Regions from separate parts of the Sporosarcina sp. So3-204 genome, predicted to be linked through region 1. Evidence: riboswitches for the same ligand, from Rfam matches in the RefSeq annotation. Region 1 holds a riboswitch; each other region holds the start of a gene.
What was found. Region 1 has a riboswitch for thiamine pyrophosphate ahead of thiT (energy-coupled thiamine transporter ThiT). Riboswitches for the same ligand answer to the same signal wherever they lie in the genome.
Positions count from the first base shown of each region.

Region 2: linked by a shared signal. The riboswitch ahead of thiD (bifunctional hydroxymethylpyrimidine kinase/phosphomethylpyrimidine kinase) and the one ahead of thiT (energy-coupled thiamine transporter ThiT) in region 1 are both predicted to bind thiamine pyrophosphate.
Region 3: linked by a shared signal. The riboswitch ahead of AC3RV6_RS13085 (3-oxoacyl-ACP reductase) and the one ahead of thiT (energy-coupled thiamine transporter ThiT) in region 1 are both predicted to bind thiamine pyrophosphate.
Region 4: linked by a shared signal. The riboswitch ahead of thiM (hydroxyethylthiazole kinase) and the one ahead of thiT (energy-coupled thiamine transporter ThiT) in region 1 are both predicted to bind thiamine pyrophosphate.

Region 1 is NZ_CM176485.1:3,081,148-3,088,514, reverse strand. Features, by position in the region: gene AC3RV6_RS15315 (DEAD/DEAH box helicase) at 1-954, shown strand, start outside; gene map (type I methionyl aminopeptidase) at 1,022-1,768, opposite strand; gene AC3RV6_RS15305 (magnetosome magnetite crystal formation protein family) at 1,886-2,227, opposite strand; TPP riboswitch at 2,308-2,409, shown strand; gene thiT (energy-coupled thiamine transporter ThiT) at 2,517-3,074, shown strand; gene AC3RV6_RS15295 (tryptophan-rich sensory protein) at 3,090-3,833, opposite strand; gene AC3RV6_RS15290 (M3 family oligoendopeptidase) at 3,994-5,796, shown strand; gene AC3RV6_RS15285 (GNAT family N-acetyltransferase) at 5,803-6,348, shown strand; gene AC3RV6_RS15280 (beta-class carbonic anhydrase) at 6,468-7,046, opposite strand; gene AC3RV6_RS15275 (hypothetical protein) at 7,134-7,274, opposite strand.
Region 2 is NZ_CM176485.1:3,628,251-3,635,617, forward strand. Features, by position in the region: gene AC3RV6_RS17945 (YeiH family protein) at 1-851, shown strand, start outside; gene ypfJ (KPN_02809 family neutral zinc metallopeptidase) at 906-1,742, opposite strand; gene wrbA (NAD(P)H:quinone oxidoreductase) at 1,922-2,596, opposite strand; gene AC3RV6_RS17960 (alpha/beta hydrolase) at 2,623-3,234, opposite strand; gene AC3RV6_RS17965 (DUF3238 domain-containing protein) at 3,348-4,553, opposite strand; gene thiE (thiamine phosphate synthase) at 4,613-5,239, opposite strand; gene thiD (bifunctional hydroxymethylpyrimidine kinase/phosphomethylpyrimidine kinase) at 5,265-6,101, opposite strand; TPP riboswitch at 6,177-6,282, opposite strand; gene AC3RV6_RS17980 (hypothetical protein) at 6,560-6,709, opposite strand; gene AC3RV6_RS17985 (hypothetical protein) at 6,888-7,037, opposite strand.
Region 3 is NZ_CM176485.1:2,662,329-2,669,695, reverse strand. Features, by position in the region: gene AC3RV6_RS13095 (transposase) at 1-72, opposite strand, end outside; gene AC3RV6_RS13090 (formate/nitrite transporter family protein) at 428-1,198, shown strand; gene AC3RV6_RS13085 (3-oxoacyl-ACP reductase) at 1,343-2,107, opposite strand; TPP riboswitch at 2,171-2,269, opposite strand; gene AC3RV6_RS13080 (sensor domain-containing diguanylate cyclase) at 2,506-4,065, shown strand; gene AC3RV6_RS13075 (DEAD/DEAH box helicase) at 4,385-7,367, shown strand, end outside.
Region 4 is NZ_CM176485.1:3,635,889-3,643,255, reverse strand. Features, by position in the region: gene AC3RV6_RS18030 (ABC1 kinase family protein) at 1-387, opposite strand, end outside; gene AC3RV6_RS18025 (DUF4153 domain-containing protein) at 708-2,507, shown strand; gene AC3RV6_RS18020 (helix-turn-helix transcriptional regulator) at 2,706-3,044, opposite strand; gene AC3RV6_RS18015 (XRE family transcriptional regulator) at 3,171-3,824, opposite strand; gene AC3RV6_RS18010 (helix-turn-helix domain-containing protein) at 4,103-4,360, shown strand; gene AC3RV6_RS18005 (hypothetical protein) at 4,502-4,810, shown strand; gene thiW (energy coupling factor transporter S component ThiW) at 5,091-5,597, opposite strand; gene thiM (hydroxyethylthiazole kinase) at 5,594-6,367, opposite strand; TPP riboswitch at 6,453-6,560, opposite strand; gene cysK (cysteine synthase A) at 6,657-7,367, opposite strand, start outside.

The DNA of each region.
Region 1 (7,367 bases):
CAACAAACGCAGGCTCTTATCATTGCACCGTCACAAGAATTAGCTATCCAGATTACGGATGTTATTAGAGATTGGGTTTCAGGGACTAAAATTACCGTAGCACCATTAATCGGTGGGGCTAATGTAAAGCGCCAAGTAGAGCGTTTGAAAAAGAAACCGACAATTGTTGTTGGGACACCAGGTAGATTATTAGAGCTTGTACAATTAAAAAAATTAAAATTATTTGATATTCGGCATATGGTTCTTGATGAAGGTGATTTGTTATTAGCTCGCGAACACAGAGTTCTCATAAAAAACATGATTGATGGGGCTAATCATGATAGACAAGTAGTTGTTGTATCAGCTACGATTACAGAAGAAATTGAACGTGTTGCCGAGGATTTTATGGATAATCCACTTCGAATACAGTTCGGTAAAAAAGATATGCCGAAATCAGGAGAAGTCGTTCAGTCATTTATCAAGACACCACTACGTGATAAAACGGATATACTCAGAGGGCTTTCACATATAGAAGGAATAAGGGCATTAGCTTTTGTTAGTAATGTTGATCAAATTAGAATGAAAGAAATGAAACTTCAATATAATAAAGCACCAATCATCGTTCTACATTCCAATATGCGTGCTAACGATAGACAGCAGGCATTGGAAAGTTTCCGAAAAGGAGAACACAGAATTTTAATTGCGACTGATCTTGCGGCACGTGGGCTTGATATAGATGGACTATCACATGTTATTCACGTTGATATCCCACGTACTGTTGAACAATACTTGCATCGTTCGGGAAGAACTGGTCGAGCAGGAAAATCAGGTGAAGTATTGGCTTTATTGACGCCATCAGAAGAACGTGATTATCGGAAAGTAACAAAAGGAATAACAACGGTAGAGAAAATCTGGCGTAACGGTGCGCTTCAGACGGCAGGACCGAATAAAGAGAGACCTAGAAATAAAAAATAATTAAAAAGGAGTCGTTGCAGAACTCTCTTCTTGAGGATTTCTGTAACGACTCTTTTTTGAAAATTAATTAGAGTTTTGTTAAAATAATTGGTTCGCCTTTTGTAACGATAATCGTATGTTCAATTTGTGCAACAAGTGAATTATCTGGCGTAACGAATGTCCACCCATCATCTAATTCAACGATACTTTCAGCTTTCTGTGATATGAAGGGCTCTACTGCAAGAACCATACCTTCTTTGAGTAGTGTTTTATCCCAAGGATCATAATAGTTAAGAATATGCTGAGGTTCTTCGTGTAACGACTTTCCGATACCGTGGCCGGTAAGATTTCGAATGACAGCAAGTCCATTCTTCTTGGCTTCACGCTCTACCGCTTTTCCAATGCCGCTTAAACTAGATCCGGCTTTCACTTTTGTCATTGCGATATCGAATGCACTTTTTGCAACATCACATAATAGTTGTTTTTTAGCATCTGGTGTTCCAACTACAAAAGAGATACCAGTATCGGCAAAATATCCTTCAAAAGAGCCTGAAACGTCTATATTGACGATGTCTCCATCTTTTATGATACGTGAACCTGGTATGCCATGTGCGACTTCATTGTCGACGCTGATGCATGTATAGCCAGGGAAGTCATATTCAGCGATAGGGGCTGAGAGCGCACCTTTGTCTTCGAATAGACGTCCTCCAATTTCATCGATTTCTTTCGTTGTCATTCCGGGTTTAGTCGATTCTTTCATGGTATCCCGGATTTCAGCGACTATTTTTCCAATCTTTTTTAGACCTTCAAAGTCTTGATCAGTTTTTGCGATCATGATGCTCAAATCCTTTCTTCCGCTCATTTTATTTCATCTTATACTATATCACATGAGACAACACAAAAATGCCTACTTTAACTTAAAAAAGTAGGGAGTTTGTGTTGATAATTTTCATTACTTCAGTATTTTAACTCCTTGAAATACATTCCAAATTAGGATGACCAAAAATAAAAGGCCATATAAAATTGTGAATATAAATGGAGCTATACTTAAAAGGTCAAATTCACCAGTCATTATGGAAGTCATTCTACGTTCGACTGAAAATAATGAAATTGAAAAAATAATAAAACCTAAAATTAATACAATAGCAGGAAGTAGATGTGAAATAAATGAACGTTTTGCATGTATTTTAACTTCTTTATCATCAGTAACTAAATAAATGATAAAAGGCAGTAGTAAGGGGAAGAAGAAAAAACTAAAATAGCATAGCGCGGATAATAATTTATTGTTTGTCATAGTGTCTTCGCTCCTATACAAGTAGTATAGAGTCAGCTTGCTTAATAGTTGGTGGTCTTATACAATATAGGAAGAAGTAATTAACCCACAAGGGGAGCTTTATTAGCTGAGATAGGACATTATGTCCTGACCCTTTAAACCTGTAAGATAATTCTTGCGTAGGGATGTGGATGGAAACCGGTATGAAATAACGAGGGTATTTCCCTGACTTATTTTAGACGTCCCATTCAATCTGGGATGTCTTTTTTTATTCCCAAACCCCTGCGTAAAAGATAGGGAGAGAAATTTATTGGATAGAAAACGTTTACTTTTTTTACTAGAAGTTGCAATTTTAGGGGCTATCTCGTTGATACTTGATAAGATTGGCTTTTCGTTTCCACAAGGTGGTGCGATTACACTTTCGATGCTACCTATAATCGTCATGGCTTTTCGTTGGGGACTTGCAGGTGGGGTATTAACAGGATTTGTTAGTGGTTTATTACAAGCGATTACTGGTGGAACTGTTTTTACACCACTCCAAGCGTTCCTAGATTATTTTGTTGCTTATCCGCTCGTAGGCGTCGCTGCGTTGACGGGAAGCTGGCTAGTTAGAAGTCGGTTAAAAGGCAGCAAAAGAGGGGTAACAACTGCCATTATCGTTGGAACAGTATTAGGTGGGATCCTTCGTTACATCATTCACTTTATAAGTGGTATCGTTTTTTTCGGAAGTTACGCACCCGAGGGAACGCCAGTTTGGAAGTATTCACTTATTTACAATGGTTCTTATATGATTCCAGCAACAATATTATCAGCAATGGTTGCTGTTTTCTTGTTTACAACAGCCCCACGCCTCTTGAAACGTACATAGAAAAATCGCCAACCCTTATTGGGAAGGCGATTTTTCAAACTTGTCTTGTTTGATTAGAAAAAAACTTATCCCAATAACTGCTGTTAAGAATAGGGCTACAGACGTTACAAACAATGAATCAAAACCATTCTTTACTGCAATTCCAATGAAAGTCCACATGAATACGCAGTTTAATGGTATATCTTTATGGTGATATAAGAAATGTAGTGCTATTGCAGCTGCAACGGTTAAGAAAATAACAGTCCAAAGGGAAATACTTACGCCCCAACCGCTCCATTCCCAAAGTGTTAGAACATAATTCATATTTTCAATAAATAAAATAATAATCCAGCCTAAGTAAAGTGAAATAGGAACTCTTTGCAAAAAGCGGTTTTCAGTTTTTGGATACGTAAAGTACAATGCCGTTAAAGTTGCCAGAAGTGCAGCCATTACAACAATCGACCAATTAAAAAAACCATAATGCCAAAGCAAAATCCAAAAGACGCTGAATAAGGAACTAAAATTAAAGTAAATCGATCTTTTTTTCATAATAGGCAAGTTGATCTTCCCTAGATTGGTCCAAAAACCATATAACCAGATAGCAAGGAATGTATGAATAATTCCCCAAATGATAAAAGTGTAGTTTGATGGTGTGAAAAGTACTGGAAGTCTATTGGCTATTTCAACTGTCGTTTTTCCATTTAGTGGTACTAAATTAGCAATTAAATAAAAAGCAACCATAGTAATAAGCGAAAGGGTCATACTAATTAATCGTAGCATTTTCGAATCCTCCTATAGCATAGTATACAGAGGAATCGCCTGTTCTGCGCTGGAAAGTATGAACCTTTCGTCACAAAGTGATTTTTTTGGTAAATAGATGATTCATGATACAATGAAGATGTGTATTTAGAAAACTTAGAAAGATAAAGGAGGAAGTCTAATGCAACAAAAATTGTATTCTGATATATGGGATCTTGATGTATTTTTTAAAGGTGGAAGCAAGTCCTCAGAGTTAAGATCACATCTTGATAAATTAGTAGCAAACATAGATTCTTTAGAGAAAGAAGCGATAAATTTTGAGGTTCCAACGATTAAAGAGGAACAAAGTAAAATTGCTCACTTAATTGAAAGAATTAAAGATGTCGCACTAAATCTATCGCAAGCAGGCGCGGTGATCGGCTGTTTTCTTGCGGCCGATATAACTGATAAAAAAGCGCTAATACTCGAAGGAGAAGTCAGTGAAATTGGTGCGAGATTTACTTCTGCATTACTTAAAATTCAACAGGTACTTTCAAAAATTGATTCAGCTATATGGGAGCAACTTATTAACTCAGTCTTACTAAAAGAATTTAAGTTTGTTTTAAATGAATGGCGTGAAGAGGTTAAGTTAAAGTTATCGGAAGAAGAGGAGAACTTAATTACGTCTTTAAGCATTGATGGTTACCATGGCTGGGGACAGTTATATGATCAACTTGTTGGTGAAATTAAGATAAAGACCATAGTTGACGGTGAAGAGAAAACTTTATCAGTAGGACAGGCGGACAACTTAAGTACCCACTCAGATCCAGCTGTTCGCAAAAACTCTTTTGAAGCATTGGAAGTTGCATGGGGAGAAAAGGAAGATTTCTTTGCTTCAACATTGAACCATTTGGCAGGTTTTAGACTTGCTGTTTATAAAAAAAGAGGATGGAATTCAGTATTACAAGAACCTTTATCATATAATCGCATGAGTGAAGATACTCTGAATGCGATGTGGGGAGCTATTGTTGCACAAAAAGCACCTTTTATAGATTTCTTGAATGTGAAGGCTAAAATGCTTGGTACGGAAAAAATGAACTGGTATGACATTGATGCACCAGTGACAGCGTCTACCAAGGAACTATCTTATCAAGAGGGTGCGGAATTTATTTTGGATCATTTCGGGGAATTTGGAGATAAACTTGAATCTTTTTCTCGTAAGGCCTTTGCAGATAATTGGATAGAAGCAGAGAACCGTCCGAATAAGCGTCCAGGCGGATTTTGTACAGATATGCCAATTTCTGAACAGTCCAGAATTTTCATGACTTATAACGGCTCTATGTCTAATGTTGCAACGCTAGCTCATGAACTGGGGCATGCGTTCCATTCACATGTACTTCGCCCAGTACATTGGATGAATCAGCAGTATGCAATGGGAGTAGCGGAAACAGCATCTACTTTTGCTGAAATGATTGTTGCTGATGCTGCGGTAAAAGCGGCAGAAACAAAAGAAGAAAAGATAGCGTTATTAGAAGATAAGATTCAGCGCAGTGTAGCGTTTTTAATGAATATCCATTCTAGGTACTTATTTGAGACAAGATTTTATGAAGAACGGAAAAACGGAATTGTATCGGCATCGAGATTAAATGAGTTAATGGCTGAAGCCCAACAAGAAGCATACGGGAATGCGCTCGATACAGTACATCCTCATTTCTGGGCATCAAAGTTACATTTTTATATTACAGATGTTCCATTTTATAATTTCCCATATACTTTTGGTTACTTATTTTCGTTAAGTATATATGCAAAAGCACTTGAAGAAGGGGAAGGTTTTGAAGATAAGTATATAGCGCTCCTTCAAGATACAGCTGTTATGACAGTGGAAGATCTCGCAATGAAACATCTAAAAGAAGATATTACTAAACAAGAATTTTGGGCAAAAGGTGTAGCACTTTGCGTAAAAGACGTAGATGACTTTATGCTATTGATGAATGAAGAAGGTTGACTGAGTATGATTTTACTAAAAGGGGATAGCTGTTACTTACGAATATTGACCGAGGACGATGCTACCGTCTTTACAAAGGTGTTAATTGAGAATAGAAGCTATTGGTCTGTCTTTGAGCCTCGACAAGAGGCGGGCTTCTTCACGGTTGCAACTCAAAGAGAAAAGATTAGAGAATCATTATATCAAATGAGGGATCGAAGAGAGTATAACTTTGGTATTTTTGATTTAGCTACGAATAAGCTAATTGGCCATATCTCTCTGTATAGTATTAAAAGATTACCTTTTTCTAGCGGCTTTATTGGCTACTCAATAGACGAAAAAGAAGTCGGGCGCGGTATTGGAACGAAAGCGGTTCGCCTCGTTACGGAATTTGCGTTTAGGAAAGTCGCTTTGCATCGGGTAGAGGCGTACGTATCACCGCGAAATATGGGTTCTATTATTGTGCTTGAAAGAGCAGGGTATGAAAGAGAGGGATTACTAAGGCAATTGTTATATATAAACGGTGTTTGGGAAGACCATTTTATGTATGCGATTTTAGAAGAAGATTTTTGAAAGGGTAAGACCGCTATGCGGAAACTTATAGAAATAATTAAAAGTCGATTCCTGTAAGAAGGAATCGACTTTAATTATGTTAAGTAAGTATGTGTTTATTCCCCAGGAAATATGTCGAATTAATTTCGAGTAGTTACACCAGCATACCCATCAACGATAATATCTAGTTCTCCGGTAGTAGGGTGAATAACTAATCCATGTATAGGAACAGAAGTGTCCATCAACGGATGATTTTTAACGAGATCAACACTCATTTTCACTGTCTCGGTTACATCATCAAATCCACGTAGCCAATCCTCCATATCGATACCTGAATATCGTAATGTCTCAAATAAACTTTTGTCAATTCCGCGTCCAACCATTTCCTTAATAATTACATCAGTATTAATTGAACTCATCCCGCAATCATGATGACCAATAATAAATACTTCATCAGCCTTCAGTTGATAGACAGCGATGATTAGGCTACGCATAATCCCACCGAATGGGTGTGTAACGACTGCACCAGCACTTTTGATGATTTTTGCATCACCATTTTTAAGGTTCATTGACTTACCAAGTAATTCTGTTAATCTTGCATCCATACAAGTTAGAATAACAACACGCTTATCAGGGAACTTAGTCGTTTTATATTGTTCATATTGTTTTTCTGCAACAAATTCCTTATTAAACTTAAGTATTTCTGTAAGTAATGTCAAAGTAGTTTTCCCCAATCTGTATTGTTTTCAAATATTTAAAGATATAAGTATATATTTTATAATAAAAAAGCCGCCAACAGGCAGCCCTTAATAATTTGTCTCGGGTTTTGGATCAATTGTTACTGATTCTGAAGAATCGAACGCTTTAACGAGAAAGTACATTACTAATGTCATTACTATAGCTAGAACAATCATATATCCGATTACAGTTGTATACATCAAGCCCATGTGAAAGACTCCTCTCTAAATTACAGTAATAATAGCTACTTTCATTATACTATAAGTTTAGGATAAAAATAAGGTTTTTTGTTGAATACGTAA
Region 2 (7,367 bases), 550 kb from region 1:
AATTCTTTGGTTATCCAGAAATACTTAGAAACGGCATTACTTTTTCATCTAAAAAACTACTTAGATTTGCAATTATTTTATATGGTCTAAAATTAAATATTGATGTCGTTTTCCGTGATGGGTTAGGACTACTCGCACGTGACGTCCTAGTAATTGCTTTTGCAATCGGCTTAACACTTTGGATTGCTAAATTAATTAAGGCTGACAATATGATTTCTCTCTTATTAGGAGTTGGCACCGGCGTATGCGGAGCAGCAGCCATCGCAGCCATTGCACCGATTGTCAAAGCCAAAGACGAAGATACTGCAATTGGTGTTGGTATTATTGCACTTATGGGAACAGTATTCGCAATTGGATTCACCATTTTAAGACCTATTTTACCAATGATTCCTTTGGATTATGGTATTTGGTCGGGCCTTAGTTTACATGAACTTGCCCATGTTGCGATTGCCGCGGAACCTGCTGGACAGGACGCGCTTGCCATTGCGTTACTCGCAAAACTAGGTCGTGTTTTCTTACTTGTTCCACTATCCTTTATCTTTATTTTTATTATGAAAAGAAAAAACAAAAACTCAGGCGAAGAACAAGCTAAAATTGAATTCCCATACTTCCTACTCGGATTCGTTTTATTAAGTATTTTAGGCAGTTATGTGTTCGGTCATTCAATTCCAGTTTCAGATGGCGTGATGCAAGGAATTTCTACATTCACAGCATGGTTACTCACTTCTGCTATGGTCGGACTCGGCTTAAATGTCAGCTTACGTGATTTACGCACACGTGCTTTGAAACCACTTATTGCGATGACAATATCTTCTATCTGTCTTGCAGTGTTTGCTTACTTTATTGTATAAATGAATAAAAAAATCCATTTCAGCTAATTTCAGTGAAATGGATTTTTTTTATTATTAGAAACCACTAGCATTGAAGGTATCTCCACCTTCTATCGTACCGTTTTGAAATCCTTTATAAAGCCAACTTCTACGTTGCTCAGATGTACCATGCGTAAAACTCTCAGGCACAACATATCCTTGCGCTCTCTTTTGAAGCGTGTCATCTCCAATTGCACTAGCTGCATTCAGCGCTTCGTCTAAATCACCTTCATCAAGCACACCCATTCCCTCTGCATGATGCGCCCATACGCCTGCCAAATAATCTGCCTGTAATTCGAAGCTAACTTGGTATTTGTTATATTCCGTTTCACTGAGCTGTTGACGTAAAGGCGCAAGTTTGTCTGTCGTCCCTAAAAGTGTTTGCACATGATGTCCTACCTCATGCGCAATTACATAAGCCATTGCAAAATCACCAGGCGCATTAAATTTTTGACGTAGTTCATTATAAAAACTCAAATCAATATAAAGCTTATGATCTCCCGGACAATAAAAAGGTCCAACTGAAGACCCCGCTACACCGCAAGCCGATTCTACACTATTCGTATATAGCACTAATTTGGGTTCCTCATAAACAAGCCCTTCTTTTTTAAATAAATCCGTCCAAACTTCTTCCGTATCCGCTAATACGACAGATACAAAATTGGCAAGTTCTTTTTCTTCAGCAGTTTCCGTATAAGGAGCATCTGACGCCGAATCTGTTTGTAAATTTGTCAAATCGTCAGGATTACCGCCAAACAACATAAATAAAATAACAATTACAATTCCGCCAAGACCACCACCTATTGCGGTTTTACTACCCATCCCGCGACGGTCCTCAACATTACTACTTCCTCTTCTACCTTCAGTTTTCATGTTAATTCCTCCGATACCATATCAAATAAACCAATCCTATAATATTGGTATACCCAAAATTACAGAAATTAGCGCTTATAGATTAACGATCGGTGATTCAAGAATAAAACGAAGATTCCTAACTAATTAGCTGACGTACAAAAAAACCGACCCACTAGGCCGGTTTTCAATTCTTCTTTTCATACTTGGTAATGCTTCATTGCTTCCGCCACTTTTACTGTGCGTTTCGCTTGATGCTGAACAGCCGCTTTAATCGCTTCGGCATCATCTACCATTTTTCCATCGTTACCAACTGTTACGCTTGTACCATATGGATTTCCACCCGCCGCATAAGCAGATGCATCAGTATAACCTGGTGCTGCAACGACTGCGCCCCAATGATACATCGCTGTGTAAAGCGAAAGAAGGGTAGCTTCTTGCCCTCCATGCGCATTCCCAGCGGATGTCATGGCACTGACGGCTTTATTCGCAAGCTTTCCTTGTGCCCAAACACCGCCTGTTGTATCCAAGAAGTTTTTAACTTGTCCTGGCATATTTCCAAACCGAGTTGGAACACTGAAAATTATTGCATCTGCCCATGCAAGGTCTTCTGGTGTTACTTCGGGTACATCTTTCATCGCTTCAATCGTTGCCTTCCAAGCTGGGTTTGAATCAATTGCTGCTTGCGGTGCAGTTTCAGCAACCTTCAATATTTTCACTTCAGAACCAAGCTCTTTAGCAGCATCACTCGCCCACTGCGCTAACTGATAATTTGTCCCACCTGAAGTATAATAAACGATCGCCGTTTTTACATTAGACACTTGTTCAGTCTCCTTTGTTGTCATGTTCCCAAATAGTCTGTATAAGTAGCCCATTTTTATTCACCGCTTTAATATTATATTTAGCCTTCAAACTTTTCTTTATACCACGCCGATGCTGCTGCAACTTCAGTACCTGTCAGCGAGTGCCCATTCATTTCCCAATGCGTCACAACTTCTACACCCGCTTCTGTGAGCAAATACGCCAGCTCTACAGATTCTTCAGCCGAGCAAAGAGGATCATTTTTACCTGCAGCAATAAACACCTTCGCATCAGTAAGATTAGGTAATAATAGTCCACGTCTCGGAACCATCGGATGATGCAATACGGCACCAACTAATGAATGTTCGTAGTGGAATAACAAACTCGCCGCAATATTTGCCCCGTTTGAATAACCTACTGCAAGTATATTTGAACGATTGAAATTATGCTCTATTGATGCTTCATCTAGAAAATTATGTAATTCTTTCGTTCGAAAAATTAAATCTTCTTCATCGAATACACCTTCCGCTAAACGACGAAAAAAACGTGGCATATCGTTTTCCAGTACATTTCCCCTAACACTTAAAACAGAAGCTTCCGAGTCAATTAATTCAGCAATCGGCAATAAATCTTCTTCAGTTCCACCCGTACCGTGAAGTAGTAAAATTACTGGTTTATTTGGATTCTTTCCAACTTTAAATATATATTTCATTTCAATCCCCCTACAACTTAATTACCTTGAATTCAAGATAATTTTACCTAATGATTGGTTGCTTGTCAAAGTACTTGTTTATTCAACAAAAAAAGAGAAAGCAATTCGCCTTCTCACTCGAAATTTGAAAATCGCCAATAATGCCAACCTGTAATTCCTGACATCCATTCTAACCCCTTACTTTCAGCCAAATGAATAGGTATCCATTGACTCGCATCCCCGCGCATCACATAAACCTCATGATGCGGCGCTTGATCATGAAAACCCGTTATATCTACTGTACCATCCCGCCTTAATACAGCCTTCACTTCATAATCTATATCGGGCGCAATCATAAGCGGATTTCCCACAGCATGCGTCAAGAGAAACCCAGTTTCCCTTCTATTATGATCCTGGCGTTCTAAAGTGATGCCCTCATTTGACGCAACGCCCTGCTCCCGTATTCGTTTCATATAATTGTATGCGGTTGTTTGTCCTACATCTTTTGTAAACGTCAACGGCGCATCTTTTTTATCATAAGCAAGTTCAATATCCACACGTGTTCGAAAACTTTCACCTTCCGCATCGAACCCTCTGCCATCGCCCTTAAAAAACCGATTCCCAGATAAAAAATTCGGATTTTTAATTAAGGCATCTTTTAAAAACGTCGTATAACGAAAACGCCATCTATTCACATCACCATGCTCATCTTGCTGTAAAGTAGAAACGAGCAGGTTTTTGGGGCTATCTATTAATTTATGAATAGAAAACTCTTCAATTTCTGCTTCTGCAGTATTACTATCTGCTTTCAACTTACCAAAAACACTTGCTAATGCAGATTTACTTTTACTCAAAGCCTCTTTAGATTTCGCAAGGGAACGTTTTGAATAGACCGCATAGATATAAGGTTCCTCTAATGAAAAGTCACGATCAATATAGCGATTTACGTGCACTGTTTCCATGAAAGTCCCGTTACGAAATACGTTGTACTCATCAACATCCTCAATTTCTTCCCATGACAAGGCAATTTGTTCTTCTGTGACAATGGTTGTCATGACAAGGGACTGAAGGGGATTCTCGACATTACGCTCCTCGGCAAAAGCTGATGTTTGAAGAGCAATTACATCGACAACCACATCGTTCACAACACGCTCAACTTTATAATTATAAAGCTTTGCATGTTTAAAATCCCCGTCACCAAACTCAGGCACCGTTCCTTCATAAAGTAAGGTTCCATCCCTGTAAACATTGTACGTTCCACCAATATCATTCCATTTAAAAAATATGATATGTGCTTCATGATTAACCATTTGCACTTCAAAAGGTTGTCCGACTACCATTTACAAGCCCCCTTATTTTTTGAAAGTTTGGTCCTAAACCTACTAGCTAACCAGATCCTTTAAATTTCTATCCCTGTTAAAGAAAGCAAGACTTGACCTTTCAAACGACGCGCCGCTTCTTCTACATTATCCGCATTTGTTATCGCAGATATTAAGGAGACTCCTGAAGCACCTGCTTGAATAACGGCTCCAATTTTACGTTCCGAAAGACCACCAATTCCAACCATCGGGAAGCCTGGTAATTGTTCCTTAATTTCTCTTAATCTTTCTGGTCCCACTACGGCTTGTGCATCGTCTTTCGAAGTCGTTTCATAAAGAGGTCCAACACCAATATAATTCGCGCCTGCATCAACAGCCGCAAGTGCTTCTGTTACAGTATGTGCAGAAACACCAAGCACTTTATCTGGACCAATCTTCTCACGCACATCTGCAATCACACCATCATCTTGTCCAATATGAATACCGTCTGCATCAATTTCAAGTGCCAAATCAACATCGTCATTTATGATAAATGGTACTTTATATTCGTTGCACAATGATTTGCATTGAATCGCAAATTCTTTTAAATCACTTCCAACTAACGCTCCAGGTCCTTTCTCACGCAATTGAAAAGTGGTAATTCCACCCTTTAACGCAGATTCCAGAACCTCTAGCGGATTTTTCTCCCCAACGTTTGTCGTACCCATTATGAAATATAATTCTAGTTTGTGGTTAGTCAATAATAACAACTCCTTCTAATGGTTTTTTATGCTCAATACGTCTTCCATACGCCCAATGATTTGTAGGGCCGTGGCCTCCGCCAATATGGAGTCCATCTTCGATTGCTGCATGGATAAATTGTTTTGCGGAAATGACGGCTTCTTTCAATTCTTTGCCATCTGCCAAAAATGCGGTCAAAGCCGCGGCGTACGTACACCCTGTTCCATGTGTGTCCTTCGTTTCAATCCAAGGAGAGCGTACAGAAAAATGATCACCGCTTGCCGACATAAAAAAGTCTTCTGCAAAAGGTGCATCCGTGCGATGTCCGCCTTTAATAATAACGGAATTTGCACCAAGAGCTATTATATGTTCAGCAGCTTTTTTCATGTCTAAATCCGTAATAATTTTAATTCCTGTTAGTACTTCTGCTTCTGGTACGTTAGGTGTCACAATCGTTGACAATGGAATCAATTCCATCTTCAACGCTTCAACCGCAGCATCTTTTAACAAGGATGCCCCACCTTTTGCAATCATAACCGGGTCAATCACAAGTGGCATGCCGTAATTACGAATGGCATCCGCCACGGCCTGAATAATTTCCGTTGAGAATAACATCCCTGTCTTCACTGCGCCTACTTTGAAATCTTCAGTTATGGCATTAATTTGCGCCGTAATTATATGAACATCAATGGGCTGAATTGCCGCTACACCATGTGTATTTTGTGCCGTAACTGCTGTTATAGCAGACGTTCCAAATACGCCAAGTTCTTGAAATGTTTTTAAATCTGCTTGAATCCCAGCACCGCCACCACTATCTGAACCTGCAATCGTTAATGCCACGTTAACCATTTAATGCCACGCCCTTTTCTTATAATAAAAGCCGCCTCCTCTCAACATCGGGAAGCGGCTACACTCTTTTATTCGTAAAGGGCATACCCACTTCCCTACGCCGGTATAATCCGGATCAGGTTCCAAGGGTCTGCGCAAATCGCACATCTCGGCCTATACAATGGCTCCCCTAGTGGTTGATTGAAACTATTCGACTATTAACTGACTATATCACATTTTAAAATACTCTGGATAGTTTCCTATTTTATATACTTACCCCCTTGGTAGTTAAATAAACATTTAAAGGATGGGATTGATTGCGTGCTGCATACTTTTCGGCTGGCGTTGAAAGGTTCTCGCTGAGCGTTGCTTACTTTTCGCATAACGTTGCTTACTTTCAAATGAGTGTTGCATACTTCTTGACTGACGTTGCAAGGTTCCGTTTGCATTGCATACTTTCCGCATAACGTTGCTTACTTTCAAACGAGTGTTGCATACTTCTCGGCTGGCGTTGCAAGGTTTCGTTTGCGTTGCATACTTTCCGCATAACGTTGCTTACTTTCAATCGAGTGTTGCATACTTCTCGGTTGGCGTTGCAAAGTTTCGTTTGCGTTGTATACTTTTCGCATAACGTTGCTTACTTTCAATCGAGTGTTGCATACTTCTCGGTTGGCGTTGCAAGGTTTCATTTGCGTTGCATACTTTCCGCATAACGTTGCTTACTTTCAAATGAGTGTTGCATACTTCTTGACTAACGTTGCAAGGTTTCGTTTGCGTTGCATACTTTCCGCATAACGTTGCTTACTTTCAATCGAGTGTTGCATACTTCTTGACTAACGTTGCAAGGTTCCGTTTGCGTTGCATACTTTCCGCATAACGTTGCTTACTTTCAATCGAGTGTTGCATACTTCTCGGTTGGCGTTGCAAGGTTTCATTTGCGTTGCATACTTTCCGCATAACGTTGCTTACTTTCAAACGAGTGTTGCATACTTCTTGACTAACGTTGCAAGGTTCCGTTTGCGTTGCATACTTTCCGCATAACGTTGCTTACTTTCAATCGAGTGTTGCATACTTTCCCACCGACGTTGCAAGGTTTCATTTGCGTTGCATACTTTCCGTATAACGTTGCTTACTTTCAAATGAGTGTTGCATACTTTCCCACCGACGTTGCAAGGTTCCGTTTGCGTTGCATACTTTCAGCATAACATTGCTTACTATGCTAATTTTATAGGAAACCACGCGACGTACTTGAGTTTATCACGTTAACTCGACATAAAAGGTAGGAAT
Region 3 (7,367 bases), 420 kb from region 1:
AAATCGATGGGTAGGTTCCAAGTCGAATAAAACTTGCATGTCAAACAGGCTTTCTTGTCGTATAATAGGCATAGAGCATTTCTCCAGTCTGTTAATGTGTGTGTGGTAACTCTCATTATACAGGATTTGGGGAGGTGCTCTATTTTTTTGTGATTTAACACCTAGAGCCCCAAGGGCTCAGAAATATGAAATTGATTCAATTATAAAAAATAGATTTAATTAATCCACTAGCCTTGAACTGTGTGAAACTGTTATGATTAGTCAGTCTGAGATACATTTTGAATTAATGTTATAAAAACTATTATGGTAAAGGTTAATACTCTTTGTCCATATAAAAAAGTAAAGAGGGCATACTAATTGAATCCCTCAAAACAGTTTCAATATGGAAAATAGCAAGAGATGCCTTTGATAACCGAAGGGGAATACTATGAAAGCAACACTTACTATTTTAGGGGATACAGCTTCTCTAAAAGTTCAACAATTACATACGAGTAAAAGAAGATATCTAATTCTAACTATGATGGGGGGATTTTTCGTAGGTCTGGGTATTATCCTAATTTTTTCAATAGGTGGTTTACTTGGACCTACTGGCTTTGCTGGAACAAAAGTTATTATGGGAGCAGCATTTGGTATTGCATTAAGTTTGGTTTTGATGGCTGGGGCTGATCTTTTTACTAGCAATAATATGATTATGACAATCGGTACTTTATCCAAGAAAACAACCTGGTATGAGACAATACAAATTTGGGTATTTAGCTATATCGGCAACTTCATCGGGTCTGTTCTCGTTTCGGTACTCTTTTTCTATTCTGGGCTAGGTTTTGGAGAATTTGCTGACTATATTAGTACTGTGGCAAGTGATAAAATGACGACGCCGTTCGTAGAATTAATTTTTCGGGGGATTCTTTGTAATATTCTTGTTTGCCTAGCAGTTTGGTGTGCTTATAAACTTAAAGATGAGACTGCAAAATTAATCATAATTTTTTGGTGTTTATTTGCCTTTATTACATCAGGTTTTGAACATAGTGTTGCGAATATGACTTTGTTATCAATCTCGTTAATGGTTCCACATCCTGAAACAGTATCCTTGGTAGGAATGGCGGCAAATTTAGTACCAGTTACAATCGGCAATATCATTGGTGGAGCTATCTTCGTTGGTGCAGTTTACTGGTTCGCTAATTCCGGAAAACAAACTTGACGTCTGTAGGGGGAGTATAAGTTTATAATTTGGTTAACGGTAATGGGTCTTGCTTTCTACTCAAATAAATTACAGTCCTTATTTGTAGCGCAAGATCCATTACGTTATCCATTTCCTAATAAATGGAGCTATTATTATTTAAATTTAATTCATTACCAATCCGCCGTCAACGACTAAGTTTTGACCGGTTACTGAACGGCTCCAAGGAGAAGCAAAGAATAAAATAGCATCTGCTACATCTTCTGGTGTCGTGATTCGACCAAGTGGCGTACTTTCTTTAATTATATCAAACACGAAATCAGGAGTTGCAGCACTGGCGTCTGTTTTTAATAGCAGTCCACCTGAAACCATATTCGTCGTAATCCCGTTAGCCCCAAGTTCCTTTGCCATATTACGTGTCATCCCAAGTAGTGCGGCTTTACTCGTATTATAGTCATGGTAGGGTACTACAGGGTTTTGAAATAGGTTTGTTCCGATATTGATAATTCGGCCGAAGTTAGCGTTTGCCATATCCTCACGTCCAGCTTGCAATGTGTTTAATGTAGCTTTAACACTGCCTTCAAATTGACTATTGAAATCTTCCCAGCCAATTTTATCTAATTGTTTACGTGCATCGCCATTAAATGAAAAATTTATTAGCGCATTATTTATGATTGTCGTAATAGATTGTCCAAAATGGTTTTTAGCTTCCTCGAACATCGCCTTAACTTCATCTGTATTCCTGACATCTGCTCGAATTGCCAAAGCCTGATTTCCGCCAATTTCATCTACAACTCCATTGGCTTTATCCTCACTATTAAAATAGTTTACAATAACCTTTGCACCTTGTTTCCCGAATGCCTTCGCTACTGCGGCGCCAAGTCCTCTACTTCCACCTGTTACTAATACAACTTGATCATTAATTTCCAATTATTCCAGCTCCCTTTTTTTAGACACAAAAAAAGACCACTAGAAAGTGATCAGCATATACAAATTACGTATCTGCCACTTTCCTCCGCCGGTATCACCCGGATCAGGTTCAAAGGGTCAGAGTTTCCTCTTCTCAGCCATATGGCTCCCCTAGTGATCTAACATATTTTGTTTCATTATAAGTATATCATAATCTTTTGAAAGTCATGAATGAATAATATATTTACCTAATCTATGATATTCAATACAAATTAAGTAAATTCAATTGTATAATAGATATGTAAAGGCTATTAATAAAAAGATTACTAAATAATTGTGTGAATAATCGTAATTAACTCGTCTTTATAAATATATTTATTTTACTTTCTAATAAATGGTCGAAGGAGATATTCATAATAATGAAGTTGTCACTTAAACATCTAATATTGATGGTCGCATTGCTTTCGGTAATATTAACACTTTTTAGTAGCATTACCGCCGGATATCGTGTGAACCAAGAAAATTTAATTGAAAATACTTTAGAGAAAAACCGTGTTTATTCTCAGAAATTAGCAAAAACAACAGATGATTACTTGGGAACTACACTGCAAACATTGGGTTTCAGTTCAAAAGAGATTGCAAGATATTTAGAAAAAGAGGATAGCGATATCCTATTGGAAAATGAGGCTGAGCGTTTATTAAATCAAACAAATTCATTTAATTCCGTTGTCATTACTTCAAATGAAGGAGAAGTTATTGCGGCATCTCCTGAGTCCCTTGGTATAGTTGGTAAGCAATTAAGTTCAGTTGGTGGACTACAGGCATTAGCTGAAAGGAAGCCTTTAATTTCAAAACCCTATATTTCAATTACAAATCGTTTAATTGTATTTATATCACAACCAATTTATGATAATGAAGGGAATTACTTTGGTTTCGTAGGTGGTACGATCTATTTATTAGAAGATAATATTTTAAATATCTTGTTGGGAGAACATTTCTATCAAGATGGATCCTATGTGTATGTGGTCGATATAAATGGGCGTATATTATATCATCCGAAAAAGGAGCGCATAAATGATATAGTGAAAGAAAACCCTGTTATTGATGATTTAGCAAATGGAATTAGTGGTTCCAAAAGAGTCGTTAATTCTGAGAATACAGATATGTTAGCTGGCTATACTTATATGCCTCATGCAAAATGGGGTGTCGTTTCCCAAACACCTACAGTAGTCGCTTTACTTCCATCAAATGATATGAGAAACGAAATGATTATAAAAACATTACCTTTTTTACTGATTTCTTTTATTATCATTATCTTTATTTCAAATAAAATCGCTTTTCCATTGAATAAACTGGCGCATTACGCCAGGGGAAGCATGAAAAAAGATAGACTTGAAGAAGTTAAAAATGTGAATGCGTGGTATTACGAAGCTATTCAATTAGAGCATGCGCTCGTCAATAGTCTTATGTTCTTTAGAGATAAGGTTAATTACTTTATTCATGAGTCAACTACAGATCCTTTAACTGGTTTAGTGAATAGGCGAATGATAGATGAACTAACGAAAAAGTGGTTGTTAGAAGAAACACCTTTTGCGGTCATATTATTTGATATTGATAGATTTAAGCGGGTTAATGATACGTATGGGCATAATGTTGGCGACGAAGTATTGAAATACCTTGCTGAAGAAATGCAGAAAGTAGCTAGTGAGAAAGATGTGTGCTGTCGTTACGGTGGAGAAGAGTTTATTCTTTTGTTGCCAAATAAGACAAATAAAGAAGCGTATGAAACTGCTGAAAGACTCCGCAAAAAGCTTGAGAATACGATTAGTCCTTGCGGAGAAATTATAACGATATCCTCAGGAATTGCAGGGTTTCCGGTTAACGCAGCCCATATCATAGATTTAATTGAGCAAGCGGATAAGTGTTTGTATGAAGCTAAAGAGAGTGGTCGAAATAAAAGTATAGTGTTTGAGAACTAGGAATTACCGATGTAACATAATTTTATAAGCAGTCGTAAATAACCCATCTTTGAGCTACACTCCACGATGGGTTATTTAAATTTAAGGTATTCAAAGATAAGGATTTAAATTGCTAGATAAATAGTTGTAATCCAATTACTTTGAGACTTAATTGATTAAGAACACTTGTATGGTATAATTACGTTTCTACGGAATGGGTAATCTCCGTATAGTAAACTCAAGCTATGTGAATACTTAATATTGTATAGCGGCCCAATAATTAATTAAAACTAATAACTTTTTACGTTACGATAACATAGTAGCGAAAGGAAGACATTTTATGAATAGTAAATCAAAACCAATACCATGCAGATTAGAAATTACAAATAATGCAAGCAACGGTATAAAGAAATGGTCAAAGGACGAGAAAGCCTTTTTTTCATTACAAGATGCCTTTGATGTATACATAGAAAAACGTTCGCCAAATAGACAAGGTAATATGACGTTTTTAATATATTTTGATAATAAAAAGAACAATGCTTTAGCTAAAAAGTTAAACAATCGTGTAGCGGTGATGGAATGTATCTATAAAAATGAAGGGTTTTTAGCAACTGGTTTTCAAGTCAAAGGCAGAAATGAGCCGGTAATGACAAATAGACGCTTTGCTACAAAACTTAAATTTAATGTAGGCAGAAGTACAGGTATTGCAACGCCGATTGAATTGTATACAAGTCTTCGGGAGTTACCGATTGCAGATGAGCGTTCTGAATATGTTAAGAAAAGAATCTCGAGTTGGGAAGGTTATTTACGTATTCAAGAAAGAAATGCAGATGTAGCTGATTTAAGCGTATCCTATTCCAAAGCTAGTTTTAATAAAGACTTTAGTAAATTAAGTCTTGTTTGCAACGGCTTGAATAGTAAAGACTGCCAGACGATTGCTGGTTTCAGTGTGAAAATGAAAGGTCAATCTGATGATGTTGGTACTGTAACTCAAGTATTACGATCAAAAAAAATTGTTGAAATTGAACTTAATCGTAAGTATCAAGAAAGAGCTAGACAAAATGGCTGGTTTCCAACACCTAATAAAGAAGTTGTCTTCAGCAATTTTGCAGAGCTTAGTCAAGTTAGAAGATTAAGAAAAGGATTTAAAGATCTTCAAGATGGACTTGCGGCTAATGCGAATTTAGAAAGAATACTATTTGAAGAACGACCGACTGTTCAAATTTCAAAGAAAAAGCTAGAGTTGGACTTCCATAACGAGTTAAATGAGTTTCAAAAAGAAGCGGTAATAGGGGCTATGACATGTAATGATCTATATGTGATTCAAGGGCCACCGGGAACTGGGAAAACAACTGTTATCTCTGAAATATGCCATCAGAATGTCAAAGCGGGCTTAAAAACTTTAGTTGCTTCACAGGCAAATTTAGCTGTAGACAATGCACTTAGCCGATTATTATCACATCAGGATATTCGAATTTTACGTTATGGACGGACAGATAGTATTGAAGAAGAAGGGAAAAGATTTATCGAGGAAAATGTAGCTTCTCATTGGAAAAATCAAACTTATAATACTGTTAATGAACAAATTCAGCAACATCCAGTTCGCTTGGAGCAGATTGTTAAAGAATCCGATGATGTTCGATTAAGCATTCAAAAATTACAAGAAGAATTGGATTTATTAGATGAAAAAATACGTTTAAAAGAAATAGCTCAGTTAGAGCATCTTAAGCATGAAGAAGAGATTTCCACACTTAGAAATAAATTGAATCTATTAAAACAACAACAAGCAAAATCCTTAAATGATGAAATGATTTCAAAAAAGGTAACAGTAGAATTAAAGGAAGAAATAGTGCGAATTGAAGAAAAAGTTAACAATTTGCATATAAATATTGAAACTGAATTGCAGATGCAAGAGCTAGAAAAAACATTAGAGAAAAAACGTCAATACATAAATCACCGTGAAGCCTTGCAATTGATGCAACAGATTGAAGGTTCACATGAATTAATGCAAAAGGAAATTGAAAGAATAACATTTGAGACGAATCATTTAAATGATTTTATTACAGAAATCAAATCATTAATGAAGATAGAATTATTAATTTCCCGAATGAAGCAAATTGGAATAGTCCCGACTTTTAAAACGAATAAAAAAATGGGAGAGTTATTACAGCTTATTACATTAATTAAATCAAGTCGCTCTTCAAACACATATAGTGAGTGGAAGAAAGTAGAAGAAAGACTTGGTATTGCAATAAAAACTGTAGAGAAAATCTTAAATAACAATGGTTTTTTAAAACAATTAGTTACAGAAGAAAGAATACAAAAATCTAATACAGTTAAGGAAATAGATGAATTCATTACTCGTGTTGGTCGTTACCTAATTAATCCATCAAATAAAATGGCTCTTGAATCTAGGCATTACTCTGCGCAAAAATATGAAAATCTAGAAAAGTTGTCTGAAGTTTTGCATACGCTTATCAGTCAAAAAAAATATATTGAACGCCAATGTAGAAATATGGATAATTCCAAACTATTATATACAGAGATAAGGACAGAAGTTACACAACAATTGACCAATACTATATCTGAATTAGAACAAAAAAAGACCGAGATACATCTAGAATTCGAAAATAGCCAAATTGAATTGGCTTCTTTAAGTGAAAAAACAGATAATATTTCAGGTCACATTGGTTATGTTGATGAGGATCTTACAATGAATCAATTGCATGAAGATCTTGAGACTATTGAGACTAAATATAACGCGCTTATAAATAAGAAGGCACTACACATGCAAAACTTACAAGACTTAGAAAATAAAAGGGATGCTCTTGAAGTTTCTACCAAAGAGTTAATGGAACTATCATTAACAAGTGAGCATTTATTAACGGAATTAGATTTGTTAACTTTAGGGGTCCTTAATCAAGAAGAAAAGTTACTTGTTTTATCGGAGGCTCTTAAAGAAAATCCTGAAGAAAAACGTCAACAAACACTCGATACTTTTTATGCTATGTCGAAAAAAATGGAAGATCTAAATATTGAAAAAGAAAGGTTACCAGTTACACACTCGCTTCAGAAAAAATGGTTAACAATGCTTTCAGAGGCAAATGAGTATGACTTAGATGAAATTAGGAAAATGTATGTAAGCCATGCAAATGTCATTGGGACGACTTGCGTTGCTTCAGCAAGTCGAAATTTTATAGAGGAATATCCAACTTTTGATGTAGTTATTATAGATGAGGTATCAAAAGCAACACCCCCGGAATTACTTTTACCGATGCTGAAAGGGAAAAAAGTCATTTTAGTTGGTGATCATCATCAGTTGC
Region 4 (7,367 bases), 550 kb from region 1:
AGAGGCTGAGGCAACGGGACCATCTGATAAATCATCTAGTAGTTCATTATGACTTTTATTCCATTCATCGTCTAATAATTCAATTGCTTTATGTTTGGCGACGGGTGTAACATGGTCGGTTAAACCTTCAAGTTCTGCGATGAAGGACGGCGGCATAATATCTGCACGTGTCGAAAGAAATTGTCCCATTTTAATCATTAATCCGCCTAAATTTAAAGCGGTTCTTTTATATTCTCGCGCTTGTTTTGTCACAAGTCTTTCCCATTTTTCATTAACTGAAGTTGTGAAACGACCTCTATAACGTCGGCGAAATAAGGTGACTTGTGTAAAGAACTTAACGGACATCCAGACAATGCGAAAAATCCGATACAAAGCAAAGTTTTTCATCTTAAACGCCTCCTGTATTCTGTATTATAAACATTAGTAGATTTAATTAGTTCTAAAAGGACTTAAAATCTTCCAGTGCTTATGAACAAATAAATTAATTATTTATTTCCTAAAAGGTATATACTAGAGTTAGTTAATCAATTATGACCAACATCCTTTTGACCCGCGACAAGAACGACCCCTATAGAATATGGCTGTTAGAGGGAATCAATCAGGCGAATTTGAAATACAATAAACATCTTCGGATATTATAGTGGTGAAGATATAAGTTTTGGGTATTGATTTATAGAGTGATAAAAAATTGGAAGAAGGTGAGATTGATGGAAGTGAAAAAACGATTTCAAAATAAGTTTGATGGCATTATAAAAGCTACAAACCGTTATCCTTTAACGATGCTGTTACTTTTAGCTGCCGCTGTTACTAGTGCGATCATAATCCAGCAAGATGTGGATCATTATGTACAGTATTTAGTAACCTTTTTAATTGGAGCGTTATTAAGCATAGTTGCACAACAGATCTATGAACGCTTCTTTACGAAGGAGAGCGAACGCCTACTGCTAATGGTCGGTGCTTTAGTTTTAGCAGCCGCATACTTTTTCGCAGTCTACCCAGATGATACTTTTAATTTGGAAACGAGTATAAAAACAGGGGTTTCGGTGTTTGCGCTACTCATGGCTTTTATATGGATACCCTCTATTAAAAGTAAAATAACCTTTAACGAAAGTTTTATGGCAACATTTAAAGCTGTTTTTATAACAGTCCTTTTCACTGGAATTATTGCTGGTGGCATTAGTTTAATCATTTTTGCAGTAGATAATCTATTGTTTTCTGTTGCTGGGAATACAATTCCGCATACATTAAATATTGTTTTAACTTTATTTGCACCAATCTTTTTTCTATCCTTTACACCACCATACTTTGGGAAAAGGGATAAAGATTTAACATTAACAACTGAGCAGTTGGCGCTGCGAGAGGGAAAAGTGCAACGAGCTGTCAGTTGTCCAAACTATTTAAGTATCTTGATTTCATATATTATTATTCCGTTGACTGCCTTGTATACTGTCATTCTTCTAGCTTATATTCTATTGAATATCGGTGGGGATTTCTGGACGAAGAACTTATTAGAACCACTTTTAGTGTCGTATGCTATTACGGTGATTCTCGTTTATATTCTTGCAAGTCATCTGGATAATAAATTCGCCCACTTTTTCAGGAAAATATTTCCTGAAGTATTGATACCCATTGTTTTATTCCAAACGATAGCCTCTATTGTTAAAATTAGTGAAACGGGTGTTACGTACGGAAGGTATTATGTTATTCTCTTTGGTGTATTTGCAATCATCGCGGGAATAATATTCAGCTTTATGCCAGTTAGGAAGAACGGCTTAATCGTTGCTGTCTTACTTGTTTTTTCAGTCATCTCAATTATGCCGCCAATCGATGCCTTTACGGTAAGTCGAACGAATCAAATTAGCTTGTTGAAAGAAACACTGTTAGAAAATAATATGCTTGAAAATGATACAATTTTGCCAAATTCAACGATATCTAATGAAGATAAGAAAGTAATTACGCAGACAATAAATTATTTAGAGAATATGGGTTATACAGATAAAATTGATTGGTTGCCTAAAAATATTAATTATAATAATAGCTTCGAGGAAAATTTTGGTTTTAAACAGATTTACGACCAAGTAGATGATGGCATGAATCAAAGTCAATCAGCATACTTGGATTGGGATAATAATCCTATTGCCAATATTACGGCTTATGATTATATGGCTCATTTGTATATTCATAGTTCGAACGCTGAAAATGATTCTGAACAAGTGATAAATATCAATCAAGATGGTTCTACCTACAAAGTAGTAAATGGTCATGATGAAAACGGTATTATCTCAATCCGTGTAATGAATGAAAATGAAGAAGAATTGATTCGAATAGATACTGAAGAAATCTTTACTAAAGTTTTCGACCAGTACGATGGAGAAGAAATGTCGGTAGAAGATGCCGCGATTACTCAAGAAAATGATAAAGTGAAAATGAGTATCTTAGCCAACTCCGCTGATCGATACGAAGATCAATATAATGCCGATGTTTACTTGTTCATCAAAATTAAATAGAGCTACATGCCTCGTTTAAAATGGTGTAATGCCATGTTGAACGAGGCTTTTTTATTAGCATGGATGATGATTGTTGGAGGTAAACACCGTAATGTAATGTGCTAAAGTGCTATCTCTGATTAGTACAGAAAGAAGAGATTTTATTCGGCTAAGTTTTTTGTTGGGAATTGCTCCATAGTAGTCATTGTATAAATGTCTTTAGTGATCTAGATCATGGATAGGTTTAATGATGTAAATATTGGCACCTAGACCGCTCATAATTGGGCGAATGAAATGAACACGTTCTATAATGCCAAGTCTTTCTAACTTTCGAATTGTACGTCTAACAGTTGCGTTTGATTTTCCGATGGCCTTTTGGATTGTATTGTGTTTCAGATGGGCAGCACCGTAATTCACGGAATAACGGCGAATCATGTCCAGGACAGCTCTATCGGTGTCGTTCATATTGTTCGAGTTTGCGGATATATGAAGTTTCGCAGCCTCGTCCATCAAGTCTGTATTTTTGAAGTTTGCATAGTCAGCTAAATAATTAGTCATCTAATCTTCCCCCTTTACTAGTTATATAGAGGGAAGTGGGGAAAAAGGATACAAGAGTGAAAAATAAAATAACCGTCAAGCCCATTTTGAGAGGTTGACGGTCATTTATTGTCTATCTTATACAAGTTAAATCGAAACCCCGTACCATATAACTTTAGCAATAACTTCTACATGATGAATCTCCTCAAACGGAACGACTACATCATAATATAAAGGATTAGTAGATTCTGATTTAAACAAAAAAACTTTCTCTGCTTCATTCTTTCTGAATCGTCCAATAGTGTAATCCTCTTTAAACAAGTAAATAATGATATCTTCATCAATTAAGTCTTCTCGCTCTATTTTTTTCACAACAATTGTGGAATATCTTGGGAAGATAAGATTCATGCTGTCTTCTGGAACTACAAATGCTTGAAGATTTTCTTCTGTTACATAAGAAGTTAAAAAAGAAGTTGGTAACTTAATATACTTACTATTTTCATCCGAAAAGTTATTAGTCATTGCCAACGTATTTTGAGAGATTTTTGTATGCAGTGGAATATTTACCATTTCAGCTACTAGAAAGACTTCATCCTTAAAGAAATATTCCATAGGTACATTGAAATAACGTGCTAATCCTTGTAAAGCACCTGCTCTAGGAAATTTGTTTCCCTTTTCCCATTCTGAAATTGTCGCCTGACTCATACCTAAAACTCCCGCAAGTTCAACCATCGTTATTCCGCTTTCTTCACGTAAATTCTTTAAACGTTTTGAAAACAAATTCCGAACAGAATTGACCAAGCACAAAACCTCCAATTAAACTCATACTTTATTTTAGCATGACTACTACATACTATACTTTCCAAATGCTGAAAGTATCATTCATATTTCGAGTAATTTATTACTATTAGTAATGAAAAGAATAATTCTAAAGATAAATCTTGTACGATGTTTACTTGGATGCCTTATAGGTAATGGTATTGCATTGATTTAATATGAAATATAATAACTATAAGTTTTAGCTATCAAAATTGAAGTATTACTATTAGTAATATATTATAGTGAAAGGCGGTGATTTTTTGAATTCTGAAAACGCAGTACCCTTTTACTTGCTCCAGACCATTTATTCTTTAAGATTAAAATATGGAATGACTCCTTCTGAACTTTCAACAAAGATAGGCATCAGCTTAGCGGAATATCAAGAATGGGAAAGAGATTCTTCAAATATCTCTTATGTTAATATTTTGAAATTAGAAGAGGTATTTCAAATGCCATCTCGATATATCTTTTTTGGCAGTGATATAACTTTATCCAATTCCAATAAGTATGAATCTTAAGTAATAGTAACCTTTAGTACGCCTACATTCTTAGCTTAACATATTTTAGTCACTTATATTCTAAGAAAATAAACCCAGTAAAAATATTTAGAGCTAGAACTTTACGTAATAGGAAAGAGCATTATTTGGAGGCGAAGCTATTTGAATCCTATGTATGAATTAAAAACAATTTTATCAAAGATAGTTGAAGGACAAACTATGACATTTGAAAACAGTTTAGCCGAGTCAGTAAAGTTACTTGAAGAAAGGGAGTTAAAGGTAGTTTTTATCAAAAACAGTATTTCACTCTTGAAGTCTTTGGAAATTATGCATAATGAAAAGATTATTAATTCGGAACAATTTAATAGTCGTGTTTCATCCTTATTAAACATATTTAATTTAGTTGAAGAAATTACTTCGCATGAGGTACAATATCCAACCTTTTTTAAAAAGACGTGCAATACTCGATAGTTAACAGATTGTGATCTAATAAGATTTTGAGGATATAGAAACTTGATACCATTCAGTTACTTAATACTCTTCACTACAGTATTTAGCAATTTCTTATTGATATAGAGATTGAAAAGGAACAGTCTAAATTACCATTGCTTTTAAGCGTGGAATTTGGACTTTTTGTCTTTAATTTATTTGGTTGGGCGATAATATATAAATTCTAATACTATTAGAAGCGTCAAGAAAAGTCTTTCGCCGCTTAACTCAAAGGGAGGCATGGATTGTAAAATATATGCTATTACTTTGTAAATGGCATTTTTTTTATTTGATTAGTAAATACGTTTTTTTGCAAACGAACGGCAAGTACTAAACCGATAAGTGCACCTGAAATACTAGATGCGAGGAACGGTGGCACGAAAAATAATGCTGTAAATGTTGTCCCCATTAAAACTTTTGCGTAGGGGACTGCTAGTAAAGAGGCGATTACCCCCGTACCAGTAATTTCGCCAACAGCTGCGAGCCATGTTTTGCCAAAACTTTTATAAAGAATACCTGCTAGAAAAGCACCAATCATACCTCCGGGGAAGGCGAGTAATGACCCTGTTCCTGTCAATAAACGAATGAGACCAGTCACAAAAGCTATGATAACTGCAGGGCCAGGGCCGAGAAGAATGGCCGCAATAACGTTTACTGCGTGTTGAATTGGATATGCGCGTGCAATTCCTGCTGGGAATGAAATGAACGCAGATCCAGCGACTGCGATAGCGACGAACATCGTCATGATCGTTAGTTTACGTAAATTCATTGTGAGACAGCTTCTTGTTTATCAATTGAATATAGCGCATTTATAAAGTTAACTTTAAAATCACCTGGTCCTGTAGAAACATTAGCGGCAGTATGGCCTGCTTTTTTGTAAAAAGTCAGTGCTATGGCGGCGGCTTTCATATGGTTTTGCTTGCCAACTGCTAGAAATGCACCAACGACACTACTAAGAAGACATCCAACTCCTGTAACACGGGTCATGAGTGGGTGTCCGCCTATAATTTTTATGAGTTCTGTCCCGTCTGTAAGTAGATCGATTTCCCCTGAAACGGCGACTAGACAGTTATGTGCTTCGGCTACTTGTTTAGCGATATCCGCTAGATTTCCTACTCCTTCACCCGCATCTACGCCCTTTGCTTGCCAACTTACACCAGCGATGGCCGCAAGTTCGCCCGCATTACAACGGATAAGTGTGACGTCTACTTCGTTTAGAATACGAAGGACTGATTCTTTCCGAAATATTGTTGCGCCTGCACCGACTGGGTCGAGAACGACAGGTTTACCGTGTTGCGTAGCGCTTTTTCCAGCAAGTATCATAGACTCAACGGATTGCTTTTTTAGTGTCCCGATATTGAGAACGGTACATGCAGAAACTGCTGCGATTTCTGCAGCTTCTTCCGGCGCATCCGCCATGACGGGGGAAGCGCCGAGTGCGAGTAGTCCGTTTGCTTGGAAATTGGCGACGACAATATTTGTGATGCAGTGGACGAGTGGTTGTTCATTTCTAAGTTTTTGTAATAAGTTTGTTGTCATGTTTTATTCCTCCTATTTTAATGAAATATAAAAAGCCGCCTCCTGAAATTCTCAGAAAGCGGCGCACATTTTGGGTTGGATAAATAAAGGTTGCGGCTCACTTCCCTACGCTGGTATGACCCAGATCAGGTTCTTAGAATCCGCATATGTATATGCATCTCAGCCTTTTTCAAAGGCACCTCTAGTGGCAAAATCCTATTCAGTTTTCATAGTAATGATAACATAACTTAGTTTATTGTAAAGGGGGCCTTGAGATTGTGTGGAAAGTATGCTTTTTCCAATTCTTTCTTCATTCAAATAAATCACTGGACAAATATCTCTCACCAGAATCAGGCGCAATACAGACTACTGTGTCCTCCGGTGTTAATCGTTTTGCTACGACAAGTGCCGCGTATATAGAGGCACCGCCTGAAGGGCCGATAAGAATACCTTCTTTCGCGGCCACGTTACGTACAGTTTCATATGCTTCTTCATCTTTAATTTGGAAGATTTCATCATAGACAGATGTATTTAACACTGGGGGAATGAAACCAGGGCTCGTCCCAACAAGTTTGTGTTTGCCAGGTTGCCCACCAGATAATACCGGCGAACCTGCAGGCTCTACAACGTGAACAGTCACGTTTTCATCATATGCTTTGAGTGCTTCCCCGGTGCCTGTAACCGTTCCGCCTGTGCCCGACGTACAAACAAAAGCGGTGAGCTTTCGATCAATTGATTCCAAAGCATCAATGATTTCAACTGCTGTTGTCGTTCGATGAATATCAGGATTTGCCGCGTTTTCAAATTGCATCGGGATAAAACTATTTTCGATACCCGCAGCAATTTCATTCGCCTTCGCAATTGCACCCGGCATCCTCTCTGCACTCGGCGTTAAAACAACGTCTGCACCGTAAGCTTTCATCAAGTTAATACGTTCAATCGTCGCATTATTAGGCATGACGAAAATTGCACGATACCCTCTTGCAGCTGCATTCATCGCAAGTCCAATGCCTGTATTTCC